One region of the Streptomyces sp. NPDC088745 genome, then DNA from elsewhere that is predicted to be linked to it. Evidence: riboswitches for the same ligand, from Rfam matches in the RefSeq annotation. Region 1 holds a riboswitch; each other region holds the start of a gene.
What was found. A riboswitch is a leader RNA that binds a small molecule or an ion and turns the genes downstream of it on or off. The one in region 1 is predicted to bind cobalamin.
Positions count from the first base shown of each region.

Region 2: linked by a shared signal. The riboswitch ahead of ACIP93_RS12585 (cobalamin biosynthesis protein) and the one ahead of cobN (cobaltochelatase subunit CobN) in region 1 are both predicted to bind cobalamin.
Region 3: linked by a shared signal. The riboswitch ahead of ACIP93_RS05750 (ribonucleoside-diphosphate reductase subunit alpha) and the one ahead of cobN (cobaltochelatase subunit CobN) in region 1 are both predicted to bind cobalamin.
Region 4: linked by a shared signal. The riboswitch ahead of ACIP93_RS35450 (energy-coupling factor ABC transporter permease) and the one ahead of cobN (cobaltochelatase subunit CobN) in region 1 are both predicted to bind cobalamin.

Region 1 covers NZ_JBIVLB010000009.1:105,728-112,948, reverse strand. The annotation lists gene ACIP93_RS23825 (flavin-containing monooxygenase) at 1-110, opposite strand, end outside; gene cobN (cobaltochelatase subunit CobN) at 726-4,325, opposite strand; cobalamin riboswitch at 4,386-4,522, opposite strand; gene cobG (precorrin-3B synthase) at 4,618-5,949, shown strand; gene ACIP93_RS23810 (precorrin-8X methylmutase) at 6,018-6,644, shown strand; gene ACIP93_RS23805 (precorrin-2 C(20)-methyltransferase) at 6,641-7,221, shown strand, end outside.
Region 2 covers NZ_JBIVLB010000003.1:741,065-748,285, forward strand. The annotation lists gene ACIP93_RS12575 (putative cobaltochelatase) at 1-486, opposite strand, end outside; gene ACIP93_RS12580 (cobyric acid synthase) at 629-2,179, opposite strand; gene ACIP93_RS12585 (cobalamin biosynthesis protein) at 2,176-3,159, opposite strand; cobalamin riboswitch at 3,196-3,335, opposite strand; gene ACIP93_RS12590 (hypothetical protein) at 3,483-3,704, opposite strand; gene ACIP93_RS12595 (anion permease) at 3,718-5,001, opposite strand; gene ACIP93_RS12600 (class II aldolase/adducin family protein) at 5,305-5,976, shown strand; gene ACIP93_RS12605 (alpha/beta hydrolase) at 6,083-7,213, shown strand.
Region 3 covers NZ_JBIVLB010000002.1:252,405-259,625, forward strand. The annotation lists gene ACIP93_RS05730 (GntR family transcriptional regulator) at 1-83, shown strand, start outside; gene ACIP93_RS05735 (carbon starvation CstA family protein) at 260-2,488, shown strand; gene ACIP93_RS05740 (YbdD/YjiX family protein) at 2,485-2,703, shown strand; gene ACIP93_RS05745 (GNAT family N-acetyltransferase) at 2,793-3,326, shown strand; cobalamin riboswitch at 3,399-3,540, shown strand; gene ACIP93_RS05750 (ribonucleoside-diphosphate reductase subunit alpha) at 3,686-6,070, shown strand; gene ACIP93_RS05755 (ribonucleotide-diphosphate reductase subunit beta) at 6,070-7,086, shown strand.
Region 4 covers NZ_JBIVLB010000022.1:96,037-103,257, forward strand. The annotation lists gene ACIP93_RS35425 (DNRLRE domain-containing protein) at 1-1,600, shown strand, start outside; gene ACIP93_RS35430 (hypothetical protein) at 1,613-1,957, shown strand; gene ACIP93_RS35435 (energy-coupling factor ABC transporter ATP-binding protein) at 2,212-3,069, opposite strand; gene cbiQ (cobalt ECF transporter T component CbiQ) at 3,066-3,815, opposite strand; gene ACIP93_RS35445 (energy-coupling factor ABC transporter substrate-binding protein) at 3,822-4,196, opposite strand; gene ACIP93_RS35450 (energy-coupling factor ABC transporter permease) at 4,193-4,894, opposite strand; cobalamin riboswitch at 4,923-5,108, opposite strand; gene ACIP93_RS35455 (SDR family oxidoreductase) at 5,365-6,243, opposite strand; gene ACIP93_RS35460 (glycosyltransferase family 2 protein) at 6,374-7,210, opposite strand; gene ACIP93_RS35465 (glycosyltransferase) at 7,195-7,221, opposite strand, start outside.

The sequences.
Region 1 (7,221 bases):
CCGCGCACCCGGTGGCCCAGGGTGCGGAGCCGGTGGACGGTGTAGAGGCCGGTGACGCCGGCTCCGACGACGACGACGTCCGTGTCGGGGGCGGGGGTGTTCTCACTCACGTGCGGTATCTCCTCGGATCCGTGGGGGCGGCGGCGGGTGCGGCCCGGCACGGACGGGAGCCTTCCATCGGGGCGGGCGGGGCGCACCAGCTCCTTCCCGGTGAGTGGGAAGGGGGCGCCACCGGGGGCACGGTGGCCTGCCCGCCCGGCTCCCGCCGCGAGTGGCGCCCCGTCAGGGGCGCGGGGAACTGCGCGCCCAGCCACGACGCATCTGCAGTAAACCGGGGGCAGCCGCGCGGCGAGCGCTTTAGGTGGAGGGGCGGGTCCGGGGCCTCTCCTGCCCGAGCCGAGCGGGGCTGCCTGGCCCGGTGCCGGGGCTGAGCTCACGGCCCTGGCGGAGTCCCTTGCCCGGTACAGGCGCTTGCGTGGGGGCGGCACCCGGGTGGGCCGGGAGCGGGAGGGGCCGCCCCCTTGCCCGCCCGTTCCGCCCCCTTGGGGCGGCCCCGTCGCCCAAGGGAGCGGGGCGTAAGGGAGGGGCTGCGACGCGCAAGGGGACGGGGGCGACGGGGGGCTGTGAGGCACGCGGAGCGGTGGTGGAGGGGGCCGGTGTTTGAGAAGGGGCGACCGGAGATGCGGTCGCCCCCCCGTCGGGTGGGGAGAAAGGAGGAGCGAGGGCTAGTCCTTGTCCTCCAGGTCGCCCTCGGTCTCCAGGTACGCCTGCCGGAGCGCGTCCAGAACCGCCGGGTCCGGCTTGGCCCACATGCCCCGCGACTCGGCCTCCAGAAGCCGCTCCGCGATGCCGTGCAGCGCCCACGGGTTGGCCTGCTTCAGGAACTCGCGGTTGGTCGGGTCCAGGACGTACGTCTCGGTGAGCTTGTCGTACATCCAGTCGGCGACCACGCCGGTCGTCGCGTCGTACCCGAAGAGGTAGTCGACGGTGGCGGCGAGCTCGAAGGCGCCCTTGTAGCCGTGGCGGCGCATCGCCTCGATCCACTTGGGGTTGACGACGCGGGCGCGGAAGACCCGCGAGGTCTCCTCGACCAGGGTGCGGGTGCGGACCGTCTCCGGGCGGGTGGAGTCGCCGATGTACGCCTCGGGGGCCTTGCCCTTGAGGGCGCGCACGGTGGCGACCATGCCGCCGTGGTACTGGAAGTAGTCGTCCGAGTCGGCGATGTCGTGCTCGCGGGTGTCGGTGTTCTTCGCCGCGACCTCGATGCGCTTGTACGCCGTCTCCATCTCCTCGCGCGCCGGACGCCCGTCGAGCTCGCGGCCGTAGGCGTAGCCGCCCCAGACCGTGTAGACCTCGGCGAGGTCGGCGTCGGTGCGCCAGTCGCGGGAGTCGATGAGCTGGAGCAGGCCCGCGCCGTACGTTCCCGGGCGGGAGCCGAAGATGCGGGTGGTGGCGCGGCGTTCGTCACCGTGCTCGGCGAGGTCGGCCTGGGTGTGCGCCCGTACGTAGTTGACCTCGGCCGGCTCGTCCAGCGAGGCGGCGAGGCGCACCGCGTCGTCCAGCAGGCCGATGGTGTGCGGGAACGCGTCGCGGAAGAAGCCCGAGATGCGCAGGGTGACGTCGACGCGGGGGCGGCCCAGCTCCTCGGCGGGGATGGCCTCCAGGCCGGTGACGCGGCGCGAGGCGTCGTCCCAGACGGGGCGTATGCCCAGCAGCGCGAAGGCTTCGGCGATGTCGTCGCCGGCGGTGCGCATGGCGCTGGTGCCCCAGAGGGACAGGCCCACGGAGGTCGGCCATTCGCCGTTGTCGGCCCGGTAGCGCTGGAGGAGGGAGTCCGCGAGGGCCTGGCCGGTCTCCCAGGCCAGCTTGGAGGGCACGGCCTTGGGGTCGACGGAGTAGAAGTTGCGGCCGGTCGGCAGGACGTTGACCAGGCCGCGCAGCGGGGAGCCGGAGGGGCCCGCCGGGACGAAGCCGCCGTTCAGCCCGTGGACGGCGTGGGTGAGTTCGTCGGTGGTGGCGGCCAGGCGCGGCACGACCTCGCGGGCGGCGAAGTCGAGGATGTCGGCGACGGCGGCCGGGTGTCCCTCGGCGACGCCCGCCACGGCCTCCGGGGCCCAGTCCGCGTCCTCCATGGCCTGGACCAGGCCGCGGGCCTGCTCCTCGACCGTGTCCGCGTCGGTGCGCTTCGCCGCCGACTCGTCCAGACCGAGGGCCTCGCGCAGGCCGGGCAGCGACGCCGTGCCGCCCCAGATCTGGCGGGCGCGCAGGATCGCCAGGACCAGGTTGACGCGGGCCTCCCCGGCGGGGGCGCCGCCGAGGACGTGCAGGCCGTCGCGGATCTGGACGTCCTTGATCTCGCAGAGCCAGCCGTCGAGATGCATGATGAAGTCGTCGAAGCCCTCGTCCTCGGGCCGGTTCTCGATGCCGAGGTCGTGGTCGAGCTTCGCGGCCTGGATGAGCGTCCAGATCTGGGCGCGGATCGCGGGCAGCTTCGCCGGGTCCATGGCCGCGATCTGGGCGTGCTCGTCGAGGAGTTGTTCCAGGCGGGCGATGTCGCCGTAGCTGTCGGCGCGGGCCATCGGCGGCACCAGGTGGTCGATCAGGGTGGCGTGCACCCGGCGCTTGGCCTGGGTGCCCTCGCCCGGGTCGTTGACCAGGAACGGGTAGATCAGGGGGAGGTCGCCGAGGGCGGCGTCGGGGCCGCAGGCGGCGGACAGGCCCGCGTTCTTGCCGGGCAGCCACTCCAGGTTGCCGTGCTTGCCGAGGTGGACCATCGCGTCGGCGCCGAAGCCGTTGTCGGCGGCGGACGCGGCGATCCAGCGGTAGGCGGCCAGGTAGTGGTGCGAGGGCGGCAGGTCCGGGTCGTGGTAGATCGCGATCGGGTTCTCGCCGAAGCCGCGCGGCGGCTGGATGAGGACGAGGAGGTTCCCGAACCGCAGGGCGGCGAGCACGATGTCGCCCTCCGGGTTGGCGGACCGGTCCACGAACATCTCGCCCGGGGCGGGGCCCCAGTGCCGCTCCACGGACTCGCGCAGCTCGGCGGGCAGGGTGGCGAACCAGCGCCGGTAGTCGGCGGCCGGGATGCGCACGGGGTTGCGGGCGAGCTGCTCCTCGGTGAGCCACTCCTGGTCGTGGCCGCCGGCCTCGATGAGGGCGTAGATCAGCTCGTCGCCGTCGCCGGACACCAGGCCGGGGATCTCCTGCGTACCGAAGTCGTACCCCTCCTCCCTCAGGCGGCGCAGCAGGGCGACCGCGCTGGCGGGGGTGTCGAGGCCGACCGCGTTGCCGATCCGGGAGTGCTTGGTCGGGTACGCGGACAGGACCAGCGCGAGCTTCTTCTCGGCGTTGGGGATGTGCCGCAGCCGGGCGTGGCGCACGGCGGTCCCGGCGACGCGGGCGGCGCGCTCGGGGTCGGCGACGTACGACGGCAGGCCGTCCTCGTCGATCTCCTTGAAGGAGAACGGAACGGTGATCAGGCGGCCGTCGAACTCGGGGACGGCGATCTGGGTGGCGGCGTCCAGCGGGGAGACGCCCTCGTCGTTCTCCTCCCAGGCGGCGCGCGGGCTGGTGAGGCACAGCGCCTGGAGGATCGGGACGTCGAGGCCGGTGAGGGCGCCCGCGTCCCAGGACTCGTCGTCGCCGCCCGCGGAGGCCTCGGCGGGGCGGGTGCCGCCGGCCGCGAGCACGGTGGTGACGATGGCGTCGGCGGCGCGCAGCTCCTCGATGAGCTCCGGCTCCGGGGTGCGCAGGGACGCGACGTACAGCGGCAGCGGGCGGGCCCCGGCCGCCTCGATCTCGCCGCACAGGGCGTCGATGAAGGCGGTGTTGCCGCTCATGTGGTGGGCGCGGTAGTAGAGCACCGCGACGGTCGGGCCCTCGACGTCCTCGCGGGCGGTGCGCTCCAGGGGGCCCCAGGAGGGCGCCGGCGCGGGCGACTCGAAGCCGTGGCCGGTGAGCAGCACGGTGTCGGAGAGGAACCGGGCGAGCTGCTCCAGGTTGGCGGGGCCGCCGTGCGCCAGGTAGGCGTGCGCCTCGGCGGCGATGCCGACGGGGACGGTGGAGGCGGCCATGAGCTGGGCGTCGGGGGCCTGTTCGCCGGTGAGGACGACGACGGGGCGGCCGGTGGCGAGGACCTGGTCGAGACCCTCCTGCCAGGCGCGGACGCCGCCGAGGAGGCGCACCACGACGAGGTCGGTGCCGTCCAGGAGGGCGGGCAGGTCCGCCAGGTCGAGGCGGGAGGGGTTGGCGTAGCGGTAGCTGACCGGTCCGTCCGAGGAACGGGCGCTGAGCAGGTCGGTGTCGGACGTCGACAGGAGCAGGATCATGCGGCGTCGGGCCTTCCTCGGGGTGTCCACGCCCCGGGCGGTGTTCGGACTGCTCGAACCAGGTCGAGAAGCTACGGAAGGGAGTTCCTGACTCGCCCGGCCTGGGGCCGGGCTCACAGTGGCGGGACCGCGCCGGAATCGCACCGGGCTTCCTCCCCTGTCGCCTTTCGGTGGCGACTGCCGCCCTGGCGGGCGACGGCGACGGACCGCAGGGTCCGCCACCAGGCATATTAGGCGTACCGGTCAAGGCCCCGGCACCCGGCGGTCGAACAGGAGTCGGCCTCGGGTCGGTATGCTCGCCGCCATGCCCCCGTCCCCCTCTTCGCCGTCGGCCTCCGGTGCGAACTCCGCGCGCACCCGTGGTGACGCGTGCCCCGGGTCCCTGCGGCTGCACCGCGCGGACGACGGGGCGCTGGCGCGGGTGCGGCTGCCCGGCGGCGTCCTGACCGCGGAGCAGGCCGACGTGCTCGGGAAGTTGGCCGGGGAGCTCGGCGAGGGTGACATTCACCTCACTTCCCGGGGCAACGCGCAACTGCGTGCGCTGCCCGCCGACTGCGGCGGTGAACTCGCGCGGCGGCTCGGCGAGTCGGGGCTGCTGCCGTCCGCGCGGCACGAGCGGGTGCGCAACCTGGTGGCGTCGCCGCTGTCGGGCCTGGACGGCCGGGGGAACGCCGATGTGGGGCCGTGGCTGGCGGAGTTGGACGCGCTCCTGTGCGCGAGCGGGCGGGCCGTCGCCCTGTCCGGCCGGTTCCTGTTCGCGCTGGACGACGGGCGCGGTGACGTGGACGCGCTCGGTGCGGACGTGACGCTGCTCGCGCAGGGTGACGGGAACGCGCTGCTGCGTGTCGGCGCTGCCGCCGACGCGGTGCGCGTCCCGGGCGCGTGGGCGGCCCGTGCGGCCCTGGTGGCTGCCGAAACCTTTCTGGACAGTGCGCCGGACGCGGGCACCTGGCGGGTCGCCGAGCTGCCGGCGGGCCCGGACGTGCTGCTGGCACAGGTGGCGCGGAAGCTGGCTGCCGCCCCTGCGCGGACGCCGGGCGCGGTCCTGGCGGGTGCGGCCCGCACCCGGGCTCCGGCACGGCCGCGCGAGGCCGCCGCGCCCGGGTTCGGCGTCGTCACCGGGGGTGCGCCCGGCGCGGCGGCACTGTCGGTGGGGGTGCCCCTGGGACGTGTCGCCGCCGCACAGTGGCGGCTGCTGGCCGACACGGCGCGCAGCCAGGGCGACGGCACGCTGCGCCTGACGCCGTGGCGCGGGGTCGTCGTGCCGGGGGTCGCCCCCGGGCGGGCCGCCGCGCTGCTCGACGCCCTGGGCGCCGCCGGGCTGGTCACCGGCCCCGGCTCGCCCTGGAGCGGCGTCGGGGCGTGCATCGGACGGCCCGGCTGCGCGAAGTCGCTGTCCGACGTGCGGGCCCTGGCGGGGGCCGCCGTGGGCCCCGTGGGAACGCTTCCTGTCTACTGGTCGGGCTGCGCGCGCCGGTGCGGGCACCCGCACGGCGACCGGGTCGACGTCGTGGCCACCGCCGAGGGGCACGAGGTGTCCGTCGTGCGCGGTGCGTCCCGCACCGCCCCCGTCGTGGTCACGGACCGGTCGCTGCCCGCCGCCGTGGCCGCCGCCCGCGGCTGATCCACCCCGGTACTCCGTCTTTTCCCATGCCCGTCCGCAGACCGTCCGCAGAAGAGAGCGACAGCACAGTGCACCAGTACGAGAAGGACGGACCGGCGATCTACCGCCAGTCCTTCGCCACGATCCGCGCCGAGGCGGATCTGGCGGGCCTGCCCGCCGACGTCAGCCAGGTCGCGGTCCGCATGATCCACGCCTGCGGCATGGTCGACCTCGTGCGCGACATCGGCTTCAGCCCGAACGTGGTGGCCGACGCCCGGGCCGCGCTGCGCGCCGGTGCGCCGATCCTGTGCGACGTGCAGATGGTCGCCAGCGGGGTCACCCGCAAGCGGCTGCCCGCCGGCAACGACGTGGTGTGCACCCTGTCGGACCCCTCGGTGCCGGACCTGGCGAAGGAGCTGGGGACGACGCGCAGTGCCGCCGCCATGGAGCTGTGGCGGGACCGTCTGGAGGGCTCCGTCGTCGCCGTCGGCAACGCGCCGACCTCGCTGTTCCGGCTGCTGGAGATGATCGAGGCGGGTGCGCCGCGTCCGGCGGCCGTCATCGGCGTGCCGGTCGGGTTCGTGGGCGCCGCCGAGTCGAAGGACGCCCTGGCGGCGCACGCCTCCGGTCTTGAGCACCTGGTCGTGCGCGGCCGGCGCGGCGGCAGCGCGATCGCCGCCGCCGCCCTCAACGCGATCGCCAGCGAGGAAGAGTGAGCGTGAGCGAGCAGAGCACGGGACGGCTGTACGGCGTCGGGCTGGGCCCGGGCGATCCGTCCCTGATGACGGTGCGCGCCGTCGAGGTCATCGCCGGGGCCGACGTGGTGGCGTACCACAGCGCCCGGCACGGGCGGTCGATCGCCCGGTCCATCGCGGCGAAGCACCTGCGCGCGGACCACATCGAGGAACCGCTGGTCTACCCCGTCACCACGGAGACCACCGACCACCCGGGCGGCTACCGGGCGGCCATGGAGGAGTTCTACGAACAGGCCGCGGCCCGGCTGGCCGCGCACCTGGAGGCCGGGCGCACCGTCGCGGTGCTCGCGGAGGGCGACCCGCTCTTCTACGGCTCGTACATGCACATGCACAAGCGGCTCGCGGACCGCTTCCCCACCGAGGTGATCCCCGGGGTCACGTCGGTGAGCGCCGCCGCCGCCAGGCTGGGCACCCCGCTCGTGGAGGGCGAGGAGGTGCTGACGATCCTGCCGGGCACGCTGCCCGAGGAGGAGCTGACGGCACGGCTCGCCGCCACCGACACGGCGGTGGTGATGAAGCTGGGGCGCACGTTCCCGGC
Region 2 (7,221 bases), on a different contig from region 1:
CTCGACGTACGAGGCGCCCATGGCGGCGGCGTCGAGCAGGAGGTCGACCAGGTGGTCGTGGAGGAGGTTGACCTCGTCGACGTAGAGGATGCCGCGATGCGCGTCCGCCAGCAGGCCCGGCTCGAACGCCTTCACGCCCTCGCTGAGCGCCCGCTCGATGTCGAGGGCCCCGACGAGCCGGTCCTCGGAGGCCCCGACGGGCAGCTCGACCGTGCGGGCGGCGCGCGACACGCCGTCCCCGGCCTCGTGGGGACCGTCGGGACACGCCGGGTCGGGGGCGGCCGGGTCGCACGAGAACCGGCACCCCTCCACCACGTGCACCCGCGGCATCAGCGCGGCCAGCGCGCGGACGGCGGTCGACTTCGCGGTGCCCTTCTCGCCGCGCACGAGGACGCCGCCGACGGCGGGCGACACGGCGTTGAGCAGCAGCCCGAGCCGCAGGTCGTCCTGCCCGACGATCGCGGTAAAGGGGTACGGGGTACTCATACGGTCTCCATCGTCGGTCGGTCGGCTTCCCGCGGGCGGCGGGCGGCCTCGGTCATGTGCGGGTGCGTCCCGGCTGGTCGCGCGGTTCTCCGCGCCCCTGACGGCGTACCGTGCGGGCAGCCGTCCCCCGCCCGGGCGCGGCTCACCCCCGTACCCCCGGCGGCACGAACGGCAGTCCCGCCGGCGCGCCGGACTCGATCAGCCGCCACAGCCCCTCCGTGTCCGCGTGCTCCTCGATCAGATCCCCCAGCCGGTCCAACTGCTCCTCGCGCAACCCCGCGAAGCTCGTGTCGGCGGCCGGCACGAACCGCCGCCCCGCCGCCGCCGCGACCTCCCGCAGGAAGGCCCGCCGGAAGGCGTCGCTCTCCAGCGACCCGTGCCAGTGGGTGCCCCACACGGCCCCCACCCGGCAGCCGTCCAGGAAGGCCTCCCCGCCCAGCACTTCGGCCACCCCGTGGTGGATCTCGTACCCCTCCACGGCCTCGCCCAGCGCCGAGCCCACCGGCCGCGCCAGGGTCTTCTCCCGCGCGAACCGCACCCGTACCGGCAGCAGCCCCAGCCCCTCGACCACCCCGGCCTTCGACTCGACCTCGTCCTCGATCAGCTCGCCCAGCGCCTGGAACCCGCCGCAGATCCCCAGTACGGGCAGCCCCGCCGCGGCCCGCCGCGCCAGCGCGTCGGCGAGCCCGCGTTCCCGCAGCCACTCCAGCGCGCGAACCGTCCCGCGCGTCCCCGGCACGACCACCAGGTCCGCGTCCGCCAGCTCCTCCGCCCGGTCCACGAAGCGCACCACCACGCCCGGCTCCGCGGCGAGCGCGTCCACGTCCGTGAAGTTCGACATCAGCGGCACCGCGCACACCGCGACCCGCAGCACGTCCTCGCCGACCGGCGGCGCGACCACGGACTCCCGGACCGCGCCCCGCAGGGACACCCGCAGCCCGTCCTCCTCGTCGATGCCGAGCCCGTGCGCGAAGGGCAGCACGCCGTACGTCCTGCGCCCCGTCAGGTCCTCCAGCATGTCGAGCCCGGGCTCCAGCAGGGACACGTCACCCCGGAACTTGTTCACCAAGTACCCCGCGACCAGCCGCTGGTCCTCCTTCGCCAGCAGCGCCGTCGTGCCGAAGAACGACGCGAAGACCCCGCCCCGGTCGATGTCCCCGACCACCACCACCGGGAAGTCCGCGGCCCGCGCGATCCCCATGTTGACGATGTCCGTCCGCCGCAGATTGATCTCCGCCGGGCTGCCCGCCCCCTCGCAGATCACCGCGTCGTACTGACCGCGCAGCTCCGCCAGGCACTCCGTGACCGTGCCGAGCAGCGCCTCCCGGTGCCCGCCCTGCACGCCCTTGCCGTACGTCGTGCCGCCCGCCGTGCCGAAGAAGCCGCGCGCGCTCATCTCGCCCACCGGCCTGCCGAGCAGCACCACCTGACTGGACCTGTCGCTCCCCGGCTTCAGCAGCACCGGATTCATCAGCGCCGTCGGCTCGACGCGCGCCGCCTGCGCCTGCATCGCCTGGGCGCGCCCGATCTCCGCGCCCTCCCGCGTCACGAACGAGTTCAGCGACATGTTCTGCGCCTTGAACGGGGCCACCTTCACCCCCCGGCGCACCAGCCACCGGCAGATGCCCGCGGTGACGACGCTCTTGCCCGCGTCCGACGTGGTCCCCGCGACCAGCAGTCCGCCGCCACTCATGCGTTCCGTCCCTTCGCGTACGAGAACGCCAGCCGCCCCGCCGCACACGCGGCCAGCGCCAGCACGCCCACCCGGCGCGACAGCCGCACCGCACGTTCGATGTCGGGCACGTCCACCGGACGCCCGCGCTCCCCGTTCAGCACCGCCCGGTGCTCCACCCGCCCCGCGTACGACAGCGTTCCGCCGAGCCGCACGCCCAGCGCGCCCGCGAAGGACGCCTCGACGGGGCCCGCGTTGGGGCTGGGGTGCGCGGCCGCGTCGGCGCGCCAGGCCCTGACCGCACCCCGGGCGTCGTCCCCGGCGAGCACCGCGAGCGCCGCCGTCAGGCGTGCGCCGGGCCAGCCGGCCACGTCGTCGAGCCGGGCCGAGGCCCACCCGTACCTGCGGTGACGGGCCGACTTGTGCCCGACCATCGCGTCCAGCGTGTTCACCGCCCGGAACGCGACAAGGCCGGGCACACCGCCGACCGCACCCCACACCAGCGCGCCCACCACCGCGTCCGAGGTGTTCTCGGCGACGGACTCCACGACCGCCCGGGCGAGCTGCTGCCCGTCCAGGGCCTGCGGGTCGCGCCCGCACAGGTGCGGCAGCCGCTCCCGGGCCAGTTCCAGGTCCCCGGCGGCCAGCGCCCCGCCGATCGCCCTGGCCTCGCGCCCCAGCGACGTGCCCCCGACGACGGCCCAGGTGGCGGCGGCGGTCAGCGCGACGGACGCGGCGGGGCGGCGGCGTACGAGACGGGAGGCCACGGCGGCGGCTCCGGCCGCTCCGCCCACGCAGACCAGGGTGTGCGCCGCGCCCCGCGCCCGGTCGTCCCGCCACAGGACCCGTTCGACGGCGGCCGCGGCACGCCCGAAGAGGGCGACCGGATGTCCCCGGCGCGGGTCGCCGAACACGGCGTCGCAGGCCATCCCGAGGGCCGCGCCGAGCGCGAACGCGTACGGGGGCACGGCGACGCAACCGCGGGTACCGCAGCCGGGCATGGCGACGAGTCCTTAACTCAGGGTCCGCGCCCTGGTTGGAGGTGACGAGCGGCTGGGAGTTCCTGGCTTCGGCACGACCCTCGTCGGGTCGGCCGTGACAGTGGCGGGACCGCGCCGGATTCGCACCGGCTTCCTCTCCATGCCGCCGTAATGGCTCCGGCAGTCCACCACGCCCCACGAACAGCCGTCAACCTGGGGTTGACCTGCGGGAGGCGGGGGGCGGACGCCGATCCGGAACGGCCGACAGCCGGCGGGGCCGGAAGACCGGCGGCCCGCCGGCTGCTCCGGCGTCGGGGGGCGGGGCGGACGGGCCCCGCGGGTTGTCAGGAGACGATCAGGAAGATGCCGTACGCGACGGCCGCGGCGCACAGCGCGAAGCAGGCGTACGCGCCCGTGCGGGCGACCGGGGCGGAGCCGCCCGTGGCGGCGGCCGCGGTCTGCTTGGAGAGGCCCACGATGCCGAGGGTGAACAGGCCCACCAGGGAGACGGTGGCCACGAGGCTGACGCCGAACACGGTGCCGAGAGCTGCCCAGTCGATGTTCATGTCGCGTGTGTCCTTAGACCGATGCGGCCGGGCGGGCCGGGTCGGCGGTGGGGGAGTGGAGGGTTGCCTTCAGGTCGCCGGTGACCGTGTGGGTGGTCCCGGCCGGGAGGAGGCCGGCGGGCGGCGGGGTGACCGCGGCCATCGCGGTGGTGACGACACCCGCGGGCCCGGCGGCCGGGGCGGCCGCGCCGTCGAGGTCGTCGGCCGTGACGTTGGTGTGGTCGACCGGCTTGCGGCGCGACAGCATCCAGATCGCACCGGAGCCCGCGACCAGCAGGATCGCGACGGCGGTGACGCCCCACGTGCCCTGACCGGTGAGGAACTCGGCGGCCGCGGCGACCGCGCCGGCGGCCGGCAGGGTCAGGCCCCAGGCGACGAACATCCGGGTCGCGGTCGACCAGCGGACCACCCCGCCCTTGGGCGCGAGACCCGAGCCCATCACGGCGCCGGAGCAGACCTGGGTGGTGGAGAGGGAGAAGCCGAGGTGCGAGGAGGCCAGGATGACCGTCGCGGCGCCGGTCTGGGCGGCGAAGCCCTGCGGCGGCCGGAGGTCGGTGAGGCCCTTGCCCATGGTGCGGATGATGCGCCAGCCGCCGAGGTAGGTGCCGAGCGCGATGGCGACGCCGGCCGAGACGATGACCCACATCGGCGGGTTCGAGCCGGGGGCCAGCACGTTGCCGGTGACCAGGGCCAGGGTGATGACACCCATGGTCTTCTGCGCGTCGTTGGTGCCGTGCGCGAGGGAGACGAGGCCGGCGGAGGCGATCTGGCCCGCCCGGTAGCCCTTGGCGGTGGCCTTCTCGTCGGTCCTGGACGCCAGCTTGAAGGTGAGCTTCGTGGCGAGGTAGGCGGCGAGACCGGCGACGATCGGCGCGGCGACCGCGGGCAGCAGCACCTTGGTGATGACGACGCTGCCGTTGACGCCGGAGGCGCCCACCGACATCAGGGTGGCGCCGATGAGGCCGCCGAAGAGTGCGTGGGAGGAACTGGACGGCAGGCCGATCAGCCAGGTCAACAGGTTCCAGAGGATCGCGCCGACCAGGGCCGCGAAGATCACTTCGGTGGTGATGCCGCTCTCGTTGATGAGCCCGCCGGAGATCGTCTTGGCGACCTCCACGGAGAGGAAGGCACCGACGAGGTTGAGCACGGCGGACATGGCCACCGCCGTCTTGGGCTTGAGAGCGCCGGTCGAGATGGTGGTCGCCATCGCGTTGGCAGTGTCGTGGAAACCGTTCGTGAAGTCGAACACGAGAGCGGTCACGATCACGATTCCGAGAAGGAGCGTGATGTGTTCCATTTACCCAGGCAATCGTTTGAGGTCAGTGGCTGTTGGACCGTAAGCAACCTGAGTGAACGGAAGATGAACTGGGCGGGGCCGCACGGTGACCCGAAACGCCGTGCCGCCGTTCCGCTTTTCACCCCGACGGCGGTGCGGCCCTAGGGGCGACCGGACCCGGCCGGGGCGTCAACCGCGCGGCAGGGCCCTCAGCCCGCCGCGCGACCCCTCGAAGAGATCCTGGTCACCCGACGGGCGGACCGCGCACCGCGCCCGTCGCCGGACGGGACGGGCCCGCGGAGTCCGGGCCGCCCGGCTGGCAGGATGCCCGCCATGACGACACGGGTGACGGACGCGGTGGCGGCGGCATGGCGGGACCTGGTGGACACGGCCCGCCGGTCGGTGACCGACGGGCTGGTCGTGGGGACCTCGGGGAACGTCTCGGTGCGGGCCGGCGAGGACCTGATCCTGGTCACCCCGAGCGGCGTGCCCTACGAGCGGCTCGCCCCCGACGACGTGACCGGCGTCGACCGCACGGGCCGCCAGGTGCTCGGGCACCTCGTCCCCACCAGCGAGCTGCCCACGCACCTCGCGGTGTACGAGGACACCGACGCCCAAGCCGTCGTGCACACCCACGCGGTGCACGCCACCGCGGTCTCGACGCTCGTGGACCGGCTGCCCCTGGTGCACTACATGGCGGCGGCCCTGGGCGGCCAGGTCCGCACGGCGGCCTACGCGACGTACGGGACGAGGGAGCTGGCCGACAACGTCCGCCGCGCCCTGCGCGACCGCACGGGGTGCCTGCTCCAGAACCACGGGACCCTCACGTACGGAGCCACGCTCGCCCAGGCCTACGACCGCACGGCCCAACTGGAGTGGATGTGCCAGGTCTGGCTCGCCGCCTCCGGAGTCCCGGGCCTGACCCCCGCCCTGCTCACCGAGGCGCAGGTGGACACGGTCGCCGACCGGCTGCGGAACTACGGCCAACCGGGCTGACCCCCGCCCGCATCCGCGCGGCGCGACCGCCGGCGCGGTGCGGCCGGGGCCACCCCGGAGGCCCCGCCCACTGGCCGTGGAAGCCGGGCGTACGGACACTGGGACCGTGCACCCGGCCAAAGCAACGGCGGCAGCCGTCACCACACTCATGGGCATCGGCGCGGCCACCGTCGCCGCCGCCCGGTACGCGGGCGACGCCGCGCTCAAGGCGACGCCCGGCCGCCCCCTGCCCGGCGACCCCCGCGTGACCGTGCACGCCACGGGCCCCGCGCAGATCACCCTGACCCGGGACCTCGCCACCCTCAGGCCGGGGGTGTTCGGCCTGGCGGGCGACGGCGTCCACGCGGTCGTCGGCCCCGTCCTGGAGGCCGCCCCGCACGCGCCCGACACCGTGGTGCGCCGCCTGGAGCGGGTCACCCGGGGCTCCCTGGAGCCCGGCGCCCGCCTCCACCTCACCCCGAACGTCCACAGCGGCGACCCCGGCACCGCCCTCGGCCTCGACTTCGCGCACGTCGACGTCATGGGCGAGCTCGGCTCCCTGCCCGCCTGGTTCGTCCCCGGCAACCGGTCGAGCACCTGGGTGATCGCCGTGCACGGCCTGGGCGCCACCCGCGAGCACCCGCTGAACGTCCTGGACCTCCTGCACCGCTTCCAGCTCCCGGTGCTCGACCTCGCCTACCGGGGCGACCCCGGCGCGCCCCGCTCCCCGGACGGCCTCGGGCACCTCGGCGACTCCGAGTGGCGCGACCTGGACGCCGCGATCCGGCACGCCGTCCGCGAGGGCGCGCAGCGGATCATCCTGTACGGCTGGTCCACCGGCGGCGCCATGGCTCTGCACGCCGCCACCTCCTCCGCCCTGCGCCACCACGTCGCCGGGCTGGTCCTGGACTCCCCGGTGCTGGACTGGGAGGCGACCGTGCGCGCCCTGGCCGCCGCCCGCGGCATCCCGGCCGCCCTCCTTCCGCTTGCCGTCCGCGCCGCCCAGGGCAGCACGGGACCGCACGGCGACCGGCTCCGCGCGGCCGCCGCCCCGGACGGCCTGCGCGTCCCGGCGCTGATCGTGCACGGCCCCGGCGACGCCGTCGCCCCCTGGGGCCCCTCCCGCGCCCTGGCCGACGCCCGCCCCGACCTGGTCACCCTGCACACCGTGCGGGACGCCTCCCACGCCGCCATGTGGAACGCCGACCCGGCCGCCTACGAAGAGGCCCTGCGCCGCTTCCTCACCCCGCTCCTCTGACCGGTCCC
Region 3 (7,221 bases), on a different contig from region 1:
GCGAGCCGGTGGAGTGGGTCCGCTCGGTCTACCGCGGCGACCGCTACAAGTTCGTGGCCCGCCTGCGGCGCCCGAACGACTGACGGCCGGGCGCCCGTCGCCCCCGGGGGCCGCCGGTCGACAGTGGTACCCCCGCTGACCTGCGGTGGTCGGGCCGTGTCCGTACCGATATGCGGACAGGGGGTTACGCGGCCCGGTCGCAGCCCCTAGATTTCGCGCACGTTGTGACAGTGAAGATCGCGCGAGGGGACGGATCGCCATGGCAGAGCCGAGACCGACAGCCGAGACCGAGCAGGCCGGGTCGCCCCCGGGCCCCGCCCGGCGGAAGCTGTCGCCCAAGTCCGTGGCGATCTGGACCCTGGTCGCGATCGCCGGCGCGGCGGGCTGGGCGGTGCTCGCGCTCTCCCGCGGCGAGGACGTCTCGGCCGTGTGGATGCTGGCCGCGGCCCTCGGCTCGTACGCCATCGCCTACCGCTTCTACTCCAAGTTCATCGCCCACCGCGTACTGAAGGTCGACAAGACCCGCGCCACCCCGGCCGAACTCAACGACGACGGCGTGGACTTCCACCCCACCGACCGCCGGGTGCTCTTCGGCCACCACTTCGCGGCCATCGCGGGCGCGGGCCCGCTGGTCGGGCCGGTGCTGGCGGCCCAGATGGGGTACCTGCCGGGCACCATCTGGATCGTCGCGGGCGTGATCTTCGCGGGCGCGGTGCAGGACATGGTGACGCTGTTCTTCTCGACGCGTCGCAACGGCCGTTCGCTCGGCCAGATCGCCCGGGACGAGATCGGCCCGGTCGGCGGCGCGGCGGCGCTGATCGCCGTGTTCGCGATCATGATCATCCTGCTCGCGGTGCTCGCACTGATCATCGTGAACGCGCTGGCGGAGTCCCCCTGGGGCGTCTTCTCCATCGGCATGACCATCCCGATCGCCCTCTTCATGGGCGTCTACCTGCGCATCCTGCGGCCCGGCCGGGTCACCGAGGTGTCTTTGATCGGCGTCGCGCTGCTGCTGCTCGCGATCGTCGCGGGCGGCTGGGTCGCCGAGTCCTCCTGGGCGGAGACCTTCACGCTGGAGCCGGGCACGCTGGTCATCTGGATGGTGGTCTACGGGTTCCTCGCCTCGGTGCTGCCGGTGTGGCTGCTGCTCGCGCCGCGCGACTACCTGTCGACGTTCATGAAGGTCGGCACGATCGCGCTGCTCGCGGTGGGCGTGCTGATCGCGCTGCCGACGCTGAAGATGGACGGCATCACGCAGTTCGCGACCAGCGGGACGGGTCCGGTCTTCGCGGGCTCGCTCTTCCCCTTCGTGTTCATCACCATCGCGTGCGGCGCGCTCTCCGGGTTCCACTCCCTCATCTCCTCGGGCACCACCCCGAAGATGATCCAGAAGGAGACCCAGATCCGCACGATCGGCTACGGCTCCATGCTGATCGAGTCGTTCGTCGCGATCATGGCGCTGATCGCCGCCTGCATCATCGACCCGGGCCTCTACTTCGCCGTCAACGCGCCCGCGGGCGTGGTCGGCGACACCGTCCAGGCGGCCTCGCAGGCGGTCGGGAACCTCGGCTTCACCATCACCCCCGAGCAGTTGGCGCAGGCCGCCAAGGACGTCGAGGAGGCCAGCCTGCTGCACCGCACGGGCGGTGCGCCGACCTTCGCGCTGGGTCTGTCCGAGATCTTCTCGGCGGCCTTCGGCGGGGCCGCGATGAAGGCCTTCTGGTACCACTTCGCCATCATGTTCGAGGCGCTGTTCATCCTGACGACGCTGGACGCGGGCACCCGGGTCGGCCGCTTCATGCTCCAGGACATGCTGGGCAACGTCTACAAGCCGTTCAAGAACGTCAGCTGGAAGCCCGGCGTCTGGATCGCCAGCGCGATCGTCGTCCTGGCCTGGGGCTACTTCCTGTGGGTCGGCGTGCACGACCCGCTGGGCGGCATCAACCAGCTCTTCCCGCTGTTCGGCATCGCCAACCAGCTCCTCGCGGCCGTGGCGCTCGCCGTCTGCACCACCCTCCTCATCAAGTCCGGGCGTCTCAAGTACGCCTGGGTGACGGCCGTTCCGCTGCTGTGGGACGTCGCGGTCACGCTCACCGCGAGCTGGCAGAAGATCTTCTCCGCCGACCCCAAGGTGGGCTTCTTCGCCCAGCGCGACGTCTACCAGAGCGCCCTCGACAAGGGCCTCGACAAGGTCGGACTCGCCAAGAACCGCGAGCAGATGGAGACCATCGTCACCAACTCCACGGTCGACGGCGTCCTGTCCGTCCTGTTCGCGGTGCTGATCCTGGTCGTCCTCTTCGAGGCCTGCCGCGCCTGCCTGAAGGCGGTCCGCAACCCGGCCGGGGTCGAGCTCAGCGAGACCCCGTACGTCGAGTCGAAGCTCGTCGCCCCGGCCTCCCTGTTCGCCACCAAGGAGGAGAAGGCCGAGCTGGCCGCCGCGGGCCTGGGCCCGGACGGCCGCCCGCGCAAGGAGGAGAGCACGGTATGACCACGGGCGCGGTGCGCACGGCAGGGCTGCGGCACTGGCTGTCCCGGCTGCGCTGGTACGTCCGCGAGGTGACCGGCGAGGCGGCGTACGACCACTACGTCGCCCACGCCCGCGCGCACGACCCGGACGCCGCGGTCATGACCCGCCGCGCCTTCGAGCGCAGCCGCACCGACGCCCGCGAGGGCGACCCCCGCGACGGCTTCCGCTGCTGCTGAACCGGTCGGAGCGACCGCGGTACGGCCCGGTGTCCCGCCCCTCGACACGGGGTGGGACGCCGGGCCCCCGCCGTTGCACACTGCCCGGCATGGACATGCGCATCCGCATCGCGGAACCCCCCGAATACCCGGCCGTGGGCGAGATCACCGCCCGCGCCTACCTCGACGACGGCCTCCTCGACGGCGGCGAGGACAACACCTACGCGACCACCCTGCGCGACGCCGCCTCCCGCGCCGCGAAGGCCGACCTCCTGGTCGCCGTGGACGCCGACGACACCCTCCTGGGCACCGTCACCTATGCTCCCCAGGGCAGCCCGCTCCAGGACATCGGCGTCCCCGGCGAGGCCGAGTTCCGCATGCTCGCGGTCGCACGGGCGGCCCGGGGGCGCGGGGCGGGCGAGAGCCTCGTGCGGGCCTGTGTCGCCCGCGCACGGGCCGAGGAAGGGGTCGTCCGGCTGGTGATGTCGACCCAGCCGACGATGCTGGGGGCGCACCGGATCTACGAGCGCCTCGGCTTCGTACGGACGCCCGAGCGGGACTGGCAACCGGTGCCCGGACTGGGCCTGCTGACGTACGCACTGGCGCTCCAGCCCGGTGCGCGCGGGGGCTCAGGATCCCGGTGAAACGGGGCCCGTACCCCCTTTAGCCGGGGAAGCGCAACGGCGCGCGACACAACATGTGGTGGGTTCCCCAACGGGGACCCACCACATGTATGCTCGTCCTCGCTGTCGCCGCAGGGGAATCCGGTGAGAATCCGGAACTGTCCCGCAACGGTGTGTCATGTACGCATTTGCGTACCGCCAAGTCCGAGGACCTGCCGACGGTGTGATCCGGCTCGACCGAACCGGATTCCGATACGTCCGGGCTTCGAGGATGAGCCGGTGGACGCCAGGCGACGTGCGCCCTTCTTCCGGGGCGGACGCCTGCTCGCGCGCCCCCGCTCCGCCCCGTGGCCCCGCGCCGAGCGAGGGAGAGCCCCCACGTGACCATCGCGCCAGTCGACCCGGCCACCGCCGAGCAGAGTCAGGACAGTCAGGACGCCCCCGGCACCGCGCTGCTGCGCACCCTGACCGACCTGACCGCCGACCTCACCGACACCGACCCCGGCCGGGTCGCCGCCGCCGCCCTGCGGGGGCGCAACGCGCGCTCGGACGCCGCCGAGCTCCGGGAGCTGGCCACCGAGGCCGCCGCAGGGCTCATCTCCGAGGACCCCGCCTACTCGCGCCTCGCCGCGCGCCTGCTCGCCCGTACGATCCGGGACGAGGCCGCCTCCCAGGGGGTGGGCTGCTTCTCCGGGTCCGTCGCCGTCGGCCACCGCGAAGGGCTCATCGCGGACCGTACGGCCGAGTTCGTCGCCAAGCACGCGGCGGCGCTGGACGAGCTGATCGACCTCGAGGGCGACGACCGCTTCGAGTACTTCGGCCTGCGCACGGTCTACAGCCGCTACCTGCTGCGCCACCCCATCACCCGTCAGGTGATCGAGACCCCGCAGCACTTCATGCTGCGCGTGGCCTCCGGCCTGGCGGCGGACGACAGCGAGCGGGCTCTCGCCGAGGTCGCCTCGCTGTACCGGCTGATGAGCCGTCTGGACTACCTGCCGTCCTCGCCGACGCTCTTCAACTCCGGCACCCGCCACCCGCAGATGTCGTCCTGCTACCTCCTCGACTCCCCGATGGACGAGCTGGACTCGATCTACGACCGCTACCACCAGGTCGCGCGCCTGTCCAAGCACGCCGGCGGCATCGGTCTGTCGTACTCGCGCATCCGCGCCCGCGGCTCCCTGATCCGCGGCACCAACGGCCACTCCAACGGCATCGTCCCGTTCCTGAAGACGCTCGACGCCTCCGTCGCGGCCGTCAACCAGGGCGGCCGCCGCAAGGGCGCGGCCGCCGTCTACCTGGAGACCTGGCACGCGGACATCGAGGAGTTCCTGGAGCTCCGCGACAACACCGGCGAGGACGCCCGCCGCACCCACAACCTCAACCTCGCCCACTGGATCCCGGACGAGTTCATGCGCCGCGTGGACCAGGACGGCCAGTGGTCGCTGTTCTCCCCCGCCGACGTCCCCGAGCTGGTGGACCTGTGGGGCGACGACTTCGACGCCGCCTACCGCAGGGCGGAGGCGCAGGGCCTGGCCAAGAAGTCCCTGCCGGCCCGCGAGCTGTACGGCCGCATGATGCGCACCCTCGCGCAGACCGGCAACGGCTGGATGACCTTCAAGGACGCCTCCAACCGCACCGCCAACCAGACGGCGGAGCCGGGCCACACGGTCCACTCCTCCAACCTGTGCACCGAGATCCTCGAAGTCACCGATGACGGCGAGACGGCCGTCTGCAACCTCGGCTCGGTCAACATGGGCGCCTTCGTCCTGGACAGCGGCGAGATCGACTGGGACCGCCTGGACCGGACGGTCCACACCGCCGTCACCTTCCTCGACCGCGTGGTGGACATCAACTTCTACCCGACCGAGCAGGCCGGCAACTCCAACTCCCGCTGGCGGCCGGTCGGCCTGGGCGCGATGGGCCTCCAGGACGTCTTCTTCAAGCTGAAGCTCCCCTTCGACTCCCCGGAGGCGGCGGCGCTCTCCACCCGCATCGCCGAGCGGATCATGCTCGCCGCGTACGAGGCGTCCTGCGACCTCGCCGAGCGCAGCGGACCCCTCCCCGCCTGGGAGAAGACCCGCACCGCGCGCGGCGTCCTGCACCCCGACCACTACGGCGTCGAGGTCACCTGGCCGGAGCGCTGGGAGGCGCTGCGCGCCCGCGTCGCGAAGACCGGCATGCGCAACTCGCTCCTGCTGGCCATCGCCCCGACGGCCACCATCGCCTCCATCGCGGGCGTCTACGAGTGCATCGAGCCGCAGGTCTCCAACCTCTTCAAGCGCGAGACCCTCTCCGGCGAGTTCCTCCAGGTCAACTCCTACCTGGTGCGCGACCTCAAGGAGCTCGGCGTCTGGGACGCCCAGACCCGTGAGGCGCTGCGCGACGCGTCGGGCTCGGTCCAGGGCTTCAACTGGATCCCCCAGGAGGTCCGCGACCTCTACCGCACCGCCTGGGAGATCCCGCAGCGCGGCCTGATCGACATGGCCGCCGCCCGCACCCCGTACCTCGACCAGTCCCAGTCGCTCAACCTCTTCCTGGAGACGCCCACCATCGGCAAGCTCAGCTCGATGTACGCGTACGCCTGGAAGAAGGGCCTGAAGACGACGTACTACCTGCGCTCGCGCCCCGCCACCCGGATCGCCCGCGCCGCCGGCTCGCAGACCGCTGCCGCCGCCCCCGTCCCCCTCCCCGTGCAGCAGACGACCGACGCCGAGGCGCTCGCCTGCTCCCTGGAAAACCCCGAGTCCTGCGAGGCCTGCCAGTAATGAGCACCAACAGCGAAAAGAACCTGCTCGACCCCGGCTTCGAGCTGACGCTGCGCCCGATGCGCTACCCGGACTTCTACGAGCGCTACCGGGACGCGATCAAGAACACCTGGACCGTCGAGGAGGTCGACCTCCACTCGGACGTCGCGGACCTCGCGAAGCTGACGCCGGGCGAGCAGCACATGATCGGCCGCCTGGTCGCGTTCTTCGCCACGGGCGACTCGATCGTCTCCAACAACCTCGTGCTGACCCTGTACAAGCACATCAACTCCCCCGAGGCGCGGCTGTACCTCTCCCGCCAGCTCTTCGAGGAGGCCGTGCACGTCCAGTTCTACTTGACGCTCCTGGACACCTACCTCCCCGACCCGGACGACCGCGCCGCGGCCTTCGACGCGGTCGAGGAGATCCCCTCCATCCGCGAGAAGGCGCAGTTCTGCTTCAAGTGGATGGACTCGGTCGAGAAGATCGACCGCCTGGAGACGAAGGCCGACCGCCGCCGCTTCCTGCTCAACCTGATCTGCTTCGCGGCGTGCATCGAGGGCCTGTTCTTCTACGGCGCCTTCGCGTACGTCTACTGGTTCCGCTCGCGGGGCCTGCTGCACGGCCTCGCGACCGGGACGAACTGGGTCTTCCGGGACGAGACCATGCACATGAACTTCGCGTTCGAGGTCGTGGACACCGTCCGCAAGGAGGAGCCGGACCTCTTCGACGACGAGCTGGAGCAGCAGGTCACCGACATGCTGAAGGAAGCGGTCGCCGCGGAGCTCCAGTTCGGCCGCGACCTGTGCGGCGAGGGACTGCCGGGCATGAACACGGAGTCCATGCGCGAGTACCTGGAGTGCGTCGCCGACCAGCGCCTGGAGCGCCTCGGCTTCCCGAAGGTGTACGGGTCCTCCAACCCGTTCTCCTTCATGGAGCTCCAGGGCGTCCAGGAGCTGACGAACTTCTTCGAGCGCCGGGTCTCCGCGTACCAGGTGGCCGTCGAGGGCACGGTCGGCTTCGACGACGACTTCTAGCCGAGGGCCGCACCCCGGGGCGGGGGGGACGCGGGACCGCGCCGTGACGGCACAGGGCTGTCGCGTGTCCGCATCCCCCCTGCTCCGGGGCGTCCTCACCGTGCCGCTCCCCCACTGGCCGAGGTGAAGCCGTCA
Region 4 (7,221 bases), on a different contig from region 1:
CGACTACTCGGGCTCCACCAAGCGCACCGCCCGCTCCTTCCTGACGTTCAACACCGCCGGCTTCGCCGACTCCCTCGTCTCCAAGGCGAACCTCAAGCTGTGGAACTACCACTCCTGGTCGGGCGAGGCACGCGGCTGGGAGGTATGGGCCGCCGACCCGGCGGACAAGAACACCCGCTGGACCAAGCAGCCGGCGCTCAAGGCGAAGGCCGCCACTTCGACCGGGACCAAGCCCGGCACCGCCCCGGGCTGGGTGAACGCCGACATCACGCAGCTCGCCCAGACCTGGTCGTCCGCGAAGGCCACGAGCGGATCCGTCGGACTCAAGGCCGCAGACGAATCCGACACCTACGGCTGGAAGCGCTTCTACTCCGCCGAGACCGCCGACCAGGACCAGGTCCCGACCCTCGAAGTCACCCACAACTACCGCCCGGGGGACGGAGCCAACCTCCAGGCCGGCACCCCGTTCATCTCCTCCGGCGGCATCTTCAAGGTCAACTCCACCACCCCGACCCTGCGGGCGTCGATGGCCGACTCCGACCCCGAGGACACCGTCCAGGGCACCTTCGAGATCACCGACGACGCCACCGGCAAGGTCGTCGCCACGGTCAACTCCGAGAAGGTCCCGGGCAACACCACGGCTTCGGTCAAGGTCCCGGCAGGCAAACTGACCTCGGGCAAGACCTACAGCTTCCGCACGACCGCCTTCGACGGCACCCACTACTCCGCCGGCTGGTCCTCACCGGTGAAGTTCTACGTCGATACGGCCTGGAAGCTCACCGCTGCGGAGGAAGCCCTCGGACTGGCCAACGCCTACTCCGAGGCCGCCGACACCACTGCCGCGACCTCCTCCGACGAGAAGTACGCCGCCATCGCCGCCACCGACGAGAACACCGTCGGCGTGCCCTGGAACGGCAAGGACGGCACGATCGACGTCCAGAACGCGAAGATGCCGACCAAACTGGGCCTCCCGGCAGTCGACACCAAGGGCACCGCGATCGGAGGCAACGTCGTCTACACGTCCAGCGGCCCGGTCGACACCGTCGTGCAGCCCACGGTGGACGGCGGCAGCCGTACTCTGCAGATCATCAAGAACAGCAGCGCACCGCACGACTACGAGACCAGCTTCACCCTCCCGGCCGGGATGAAGGCGGTCCCTCACGACGACGGATCCGTCTCCGTCCTTCCCCAGGACGACAGCAAGGGGGAGGCGGGCTTCTTCGAGGCCCCCTGGGCCAAGGACGCGCAGGGCAAGGACGTGCCGACCAGCTACAAGGTCGTCGGGAACAAGCTGGTGCAGCACGTCGACTTCGATGCGAACTCCAAGTTCCCCCTCGTGATCGACCCGTCCTTCTGGTCCACCGCCTGGAAGATCACGAAGTGTGCCGCGTCCGTCGCCGGCTTCATCTACGGGTTCACCCCGGCCGGTTCCAGCAAGAAGGTCATCGTCGCCGTGCGCTTGATCAAGAAGATCGGCTTCAAGAAGACCGCCAAGCTCATCCAGACCTGGAAGAAGCGGCGCAAGCTCACCGTGGAGGGACGCAAGATCGTTGCCGCCATCCTCGGATACGCCAGCATCCAGAACAACTGCAAGTTCTGACCGGGATCCAAGATGCTGATCGCACTCGCTTTCGTCGTCACCGAGGTGGCGATCCTGATCACCTACCTGCTGCGCCGCGGCAAGGGCACTGAACTTCCGGCGCTGGACACGGTGAACGTCAGGGACCTGCTGCTCGCAGCCATGGCCACCAGTTCCGGGTACGCGCTCACTCACCACTACGGCCTCGGCGGTTCCGATCTGGTCCCACTGCTGCTCCTGGGGTGCGTACTCCCGACGCTGGCAGGTACCGCGATGGGCCATGCCTCCAAGTCCTGGACCGGGCTCACCTGGCTGCCTGCCGTTCTGGGCGGTCTGGCCGTCGGATCAGTCAACCCCGACGCGCCCTGGCCCTGGTAGGGGAGGGCCTCACCACCACACACGCGGGCATCAATGTCCTCGTGGCTCAAGCCCCCGGCCTGCACGGGGTGTCGAACCTTTGCCGGGACGAGAGGGGGCGCGGCGCCGCCCGCGGTTCCGGTTCGCACCTGCCGAAGAACACGGCACGGGGCGGACGGTGGAGGAGTCATCGGGCGGTCGTCGACGGCCTCTTCTTCCGGCGGGCGGTCGAGCGTCGGACACACCGTCACGGGCCGCGCCCCGGGCGCGGGTGCTCACTCCGCAGCCTGCGCACCCCGCACCAGGGCCGTGTACGTGTCGAGTTCCGACGCGGTACGCGGCCCCGGCGCCTCCCGGTCCAGCAGATTCTGCGCGCGCAGCAGCCGCGACGCCGCGATCCCCCAGGCGGGTCGCAGTCCCGCCTGCTCCAGGAGGTCGCCCCGGGCCAGGGTGTCGGGTGCCGCGCCCAGCCGCACCCCGGACGGGGTGAGCAGGGCGGCGTCGTCGGCCCACCGCAGTGCCAGGTCCACGTCGTGGGTGGCCATCATGACGGTGGTCCCGCCCGCCCGGAGCCCGGCGAGGGTGTCGAGCAGTTGTTCCTGCCCTTCCGGGTCCAGGCCGGCCGTGGGCTCGTCGAGGACGAGCAGGCGGGGGCGCAGGGCGACGGCTCCGGCGATGGCCGCCCTCTTGCGCTGACCGTAGGAGAGCAGATGGGTGGGGCGTTCGGCGAGATCGGTGATGCCGAGGGCGGCGAGCGCCCGGGCGACCCGGTCGGCCACTTCGGCGGGCGGCAGACCGAGGTTGAGCGGCCCGAAGGACACGTCCTGGGCGACCGAAGCGGCGAACAACTGGTCGTCGGGGTCCTGGAGCACGAGCTGGACGCTGGTGCGCAGCCGGGTCAGGCCCGCCCGGTCGTAGGTCACCGGCCTCCCCTCCAGGGCCAGGTGGCCCGTGCGGGGGCGCAGCCCTCCGCTGAGCAGCCGCATGAGGGTGGTCTTCCCGCTGCCGTTCCTGCCGAGGAGCGCGAGGGCGCGCCCCGCGCCGATCGCGAAGTCGAAGTCGCTGAGCACGGCGGGACCGTCCTCGTAGGCGAACGACACCCTGTGCAGGCTCACCACGGCGTCGTGGTTCATGGCAGCAGCCTTTCGAGTACGAGGGTGAGGATCACCAGGGCGGTGAGCAGGACCAGGGAGAGGAGTACGAAGCGGCGGGAGACGTGCAGGTCGGGCGTCATGACGCGCAGGGTGCCGTCGTAGCCGCGCCCCGCGAGCCCGCGCTGCATGCGGCCCGCCTGGTCGAACGCCTTGACGAAGGCGACGGCGCCGAGCCCCGCCAGGGAGCGGAAGGCGGCGGTGCGCGTGGTGTGGCCGAGCCGCGCGGCCTGTGCCTCGCGGATGCGGCGGACGGACTCGAGCAGGAGGAAGATCATCCGGTACATCACCAGGGCCACGTCCACCACCGGCGCCGGAACGCCCAGCCGCAGCAGCCACGTCAGCAGATCCGTGACGGGTGTGGTGAAGGCGAGCAGCAGCACGCCCAGGGACGCGGCCGACGAGCGCAGCAGCACCTGCGTCGCGTGCTCCCAGCCGTGCGGAGCGAGAGCGAGGAACGCGCCGGGCGCACCGACCTGGACGGTCAGGGTGGCCGCACCCGTGACGCAGAAGCCGAGCGGCACCCGCCAGGCGCGCCACACCTTGCGGAGGGTGACTCCGGCCGGCCCCAGGAGGAGCACCAGTGCCGTGACGAGTACGAGTACGGCTCCCGGCCACGGCGGCAGGGTGACGGCGAGTGCGGTGAGGCCCAGGGCGAGGACGGCTTTGTCGAGAGGGTGGCGGCGGCGCCAGCGGCTGCTGTGCGCCGCCACGTCGATGGGCAGCACGTGGGCTCAGGTCCGGTCCCCGGCAGGTGGGTCCGCGGCCGCTTCGGCGGTGCCGGTGCCGCTTCCGGTGCGGTGCGCGGCGCGCAGTTCCCCCTGCCTGCGTCCGCGGCGCAGCCCGAAGTAGTACGCCAGGACGCCGGCGCCGAGGGCCGCTTGGAGGGCGAAGAGGGCGGACTCGACCTCCCCCGAGGGCGGTTCGTAGAGCGGGGAGAACCACGGTTCGTAGTCCGGGTCGATCTGGGTGATGGCCGTCTCCGCCTCGGCGTCGGCCCCGGCGAAGGGCTCCTCCTTGTGGTCGCCGAGACCCAGCGCGAGCGGCAGGACCGCGAGCGCGGCCACCACGAGCAGGAGCAGCAGGTTGATCTTCGTGTTCCGCTTCACCGGGCCACCGCCTCGGAGACGGAGTCGCGCCGTCCACCGGTGACGAGCACGCCCAGGCGGGTCAGTTCGCCCTTGCTGGACTGGACGAGGAGCCGCATGACGAGCACCGTGAGCAGGCCCTCGCTGACGGCCAGCGGGATCTGCGTGAGGGCGAAGATGGAGCCGAACTTGCCCAGTGCGCCGAGGAATCCGCCGCTCGGGTCGGGGAAGGCGAGCGCGAGCTGCACGCTGGTGACGCAGTAGGTGGTCAGGTCCGCCACGAACGCCCCGAAGAAGACGGTGACCATGAGCGGGACGTCGTAGCGGCGCAGCAGCCGGTAGACGCCGTATCCGGTCCAGGGGCCGACGACCGCCATGGAGAAGGCGTTGGCTCCCAGGGTGGTCAGTCCGCCGTGCGCCAGGAGCAGTGCCTGGAACAGCAGAGTGATCGTTCCGAGCACCGTCATGATGGGCGGCCGGAACAGGATGGCGCCCAGGCCCGTGCCGGTGGGATGGGAGCAGCTGCCGGTCACCGAGGGCAGCTTGAGTGCGGAGAGAACGAAGGTGAACGCCCCGGAGGCGCCGAGGAGCAGCGTGCTCTCCGGGTGTTCCTTGACCTCCCGGGTCAGGGAACGCACTCCGTGGACGACGAACGGGGCAGCCGCGACGCCCCAGGCGATCGCGTGTACTGGGGGCAGGAACCCCTCGGCTATGTGCATGGCTCAGCAGACCTCTCCAGCACCTCGTGGACGGTTGAAGTGCCCTGGCCGGTCTCCTGGCTGACGGGTGACACCGCCCGGATCTCCGCCTTCCCAGGTCCGAGGACCCAGTGGCTGCCCGCGAGGGGCTGGAGCAGGACTTCCCGATCACAGTGGCGAGGGCCGCACCGGTACTTCACCGGATTTCCCGTACACCAAGGCAGGTGGACACTACTGCCCAGGTCCTGCGCATGACAACCACGGACCGGCGTGGCCGCCGGCGTCGTGGTGCCGGTGGGGCGCGTCAGGTGCGGGAGTTCGAACTGGGCGCGGACGCCGAGGTGGTGCGTCGGTTCGTCCAGAACCGGTGCCGGAACCAGTGCCAGGACCCGTGCCGGCCGGAGGCCGCCGGAGGGAGGGGGCCGGGGCTCGTCCGTTGCGCCCGCCCCCGCGCCGGCGGCGGCAGCGCGGGGGGGGCGTCCGGCGGTGGGCTACAGGGGTGTGCCGCCCGTCGCGTTCATGATCTCCGCGGTGATGAAGCTCGCCTGTTCCGACGCGAGGAAGACGTACGCGGGGGCCATCTCCGCGGGCTGTGCCGCCCGGCCCATCGGGGACTGCGCGCCGAACTCCTCGGTGTCCGGCAGCGTGGCCGGGATGAGCGGGGTCCACACCGGGCCCGGGGCGACGGCGTTGACGCGGATGCCCCGGTCGACCAGCATCTGCGCGAGGCCCTTCGTGAACGTGACGATCGCGCCCTTCGTCATGGCGTAGTCGAGGAGCTGCGGGCTGGGCTGGTAGGCCTGCACCGAGGTGGTGTTGATGATCGAGCCGCCCGCGGGGATGTGCGGCACGGCCGCCTTGCACAGCCAGAACATGCCGTACAGGTTGGTGCGCACCACCCGGTCGAACTGCTCGGTGCTGATGTCCTGGATGCCTTCGGGCTGGGCCATCTGGTACGCCGCGTTGTTGACCAGTACGTCGATCCGCCCGAACTCCGCGACGGCCCGCTCGACGAGCGCCCGGCACTGCTCCTCCTCCCGGATGTCGCAGGGCACGGCCACCGCCCGGCGGCCGGCCTTCTCGACCAGGCGCACGGTCTCCTGGGCGTCCCGCGCCTCCTCGGGGAGGTGGGTGAAGAGGACGTCCGCCCCCTCACGGGCGTAGGCGAGCGCGACGGCCCGGCCGATGCCCGAGTCGCCGCCGGTCACCACGGCGGCCCTGTCGGGCAGGAGACCGCTGCCCCGGTAGGACTCCTCGCCGTGGTCGGGGACCGGGTCCATGGCCGCGGTCGTGCCCGGCGGCTCCTGGTCCTGCTGGGGGAACGGGGGCTGCGGGTGCTTCGTCCTGGGGTGCTGCGGCGTCTCGCCCATCGGTTGTTCCTCCTGTGGTGCGCTTTGCTCTGGTTCGTGGGGATAGGTCCTTGCCCCGGAAGGTCGTGTGTCCCGTGGGCCGGGGTTTCACGCATTGGCCGCCGGGCGGGTTCCCCGGCTCCGCCGGCCGTCACCCCGCGGCCTCCCGCGCGGTCACCCGCCATCCGTCGCCCGTGGTCGCGCGGGCGACCAGGCCCAGGTCGGCGAACTCCCGCAGCCAGCCCTCCATCGCCCAGGTTCCCCACCGGCGGTGGAAGAGGGACGCGTTGCGGACGATGTCGTCGACGTGCTCGACGGGCGGGCGGGAGACCGGGTGGTGCTGGTGGTGGGCGGGCGCGCCTCCCACCCACCGCAGCTCGACGCCGCGGGCGGCGGCCAGCCGGGCGAAGTCCGTGTCCTCGCCGCCGTAGCCGCTGTACTCCTCGCAGAAGCCGCCGACGGTGTGCCAGGTACGGGCGGTGAGGGCGAAGGACAGCGACCAGAAGAGGTCGTGGTTCCCATTGCCCAGCACCTCGTCGTCGGCGGGCACGGGGCGGCCCGGGTGCGGCGGCGCGAGCGTGTGCAGGGCGGCCAGGTCGTATCCGCCGGGCTGCGGTGGCGGCAGGTAGGCGACGGTGCCGCACAGCAGGGCGCCGTCCGTGGCCGTCTCGGCGTACCGCGCGAGCAGCCGGGTTCCCGGTACGCAGTCCACGTCGAGGAAGACCAGCAGGTCGGCCCCGGCGGCCAGGGCCTTCGCCGCCCCGGCGTTGCGGGCGGCGGCCAGCGGGAGCCGCCCGTCGGACGGCACGGGCACGGCGAGGGTCTCGGCCACCGGCCGCCGGCCGCGCAGGAGCGCGGGCACGGCCGGGTCGCCCATGGTGACGGCCAGATAGTGGTCGGGTTGCCGTTCGCCCGCCGCCAGGCCGTCCTGTTGCAGCAGGAGGTGGCGGTGGCGTCCGGCGACGAGGGTGATCACCGCTGTGCGCACGGCTGCCTCCC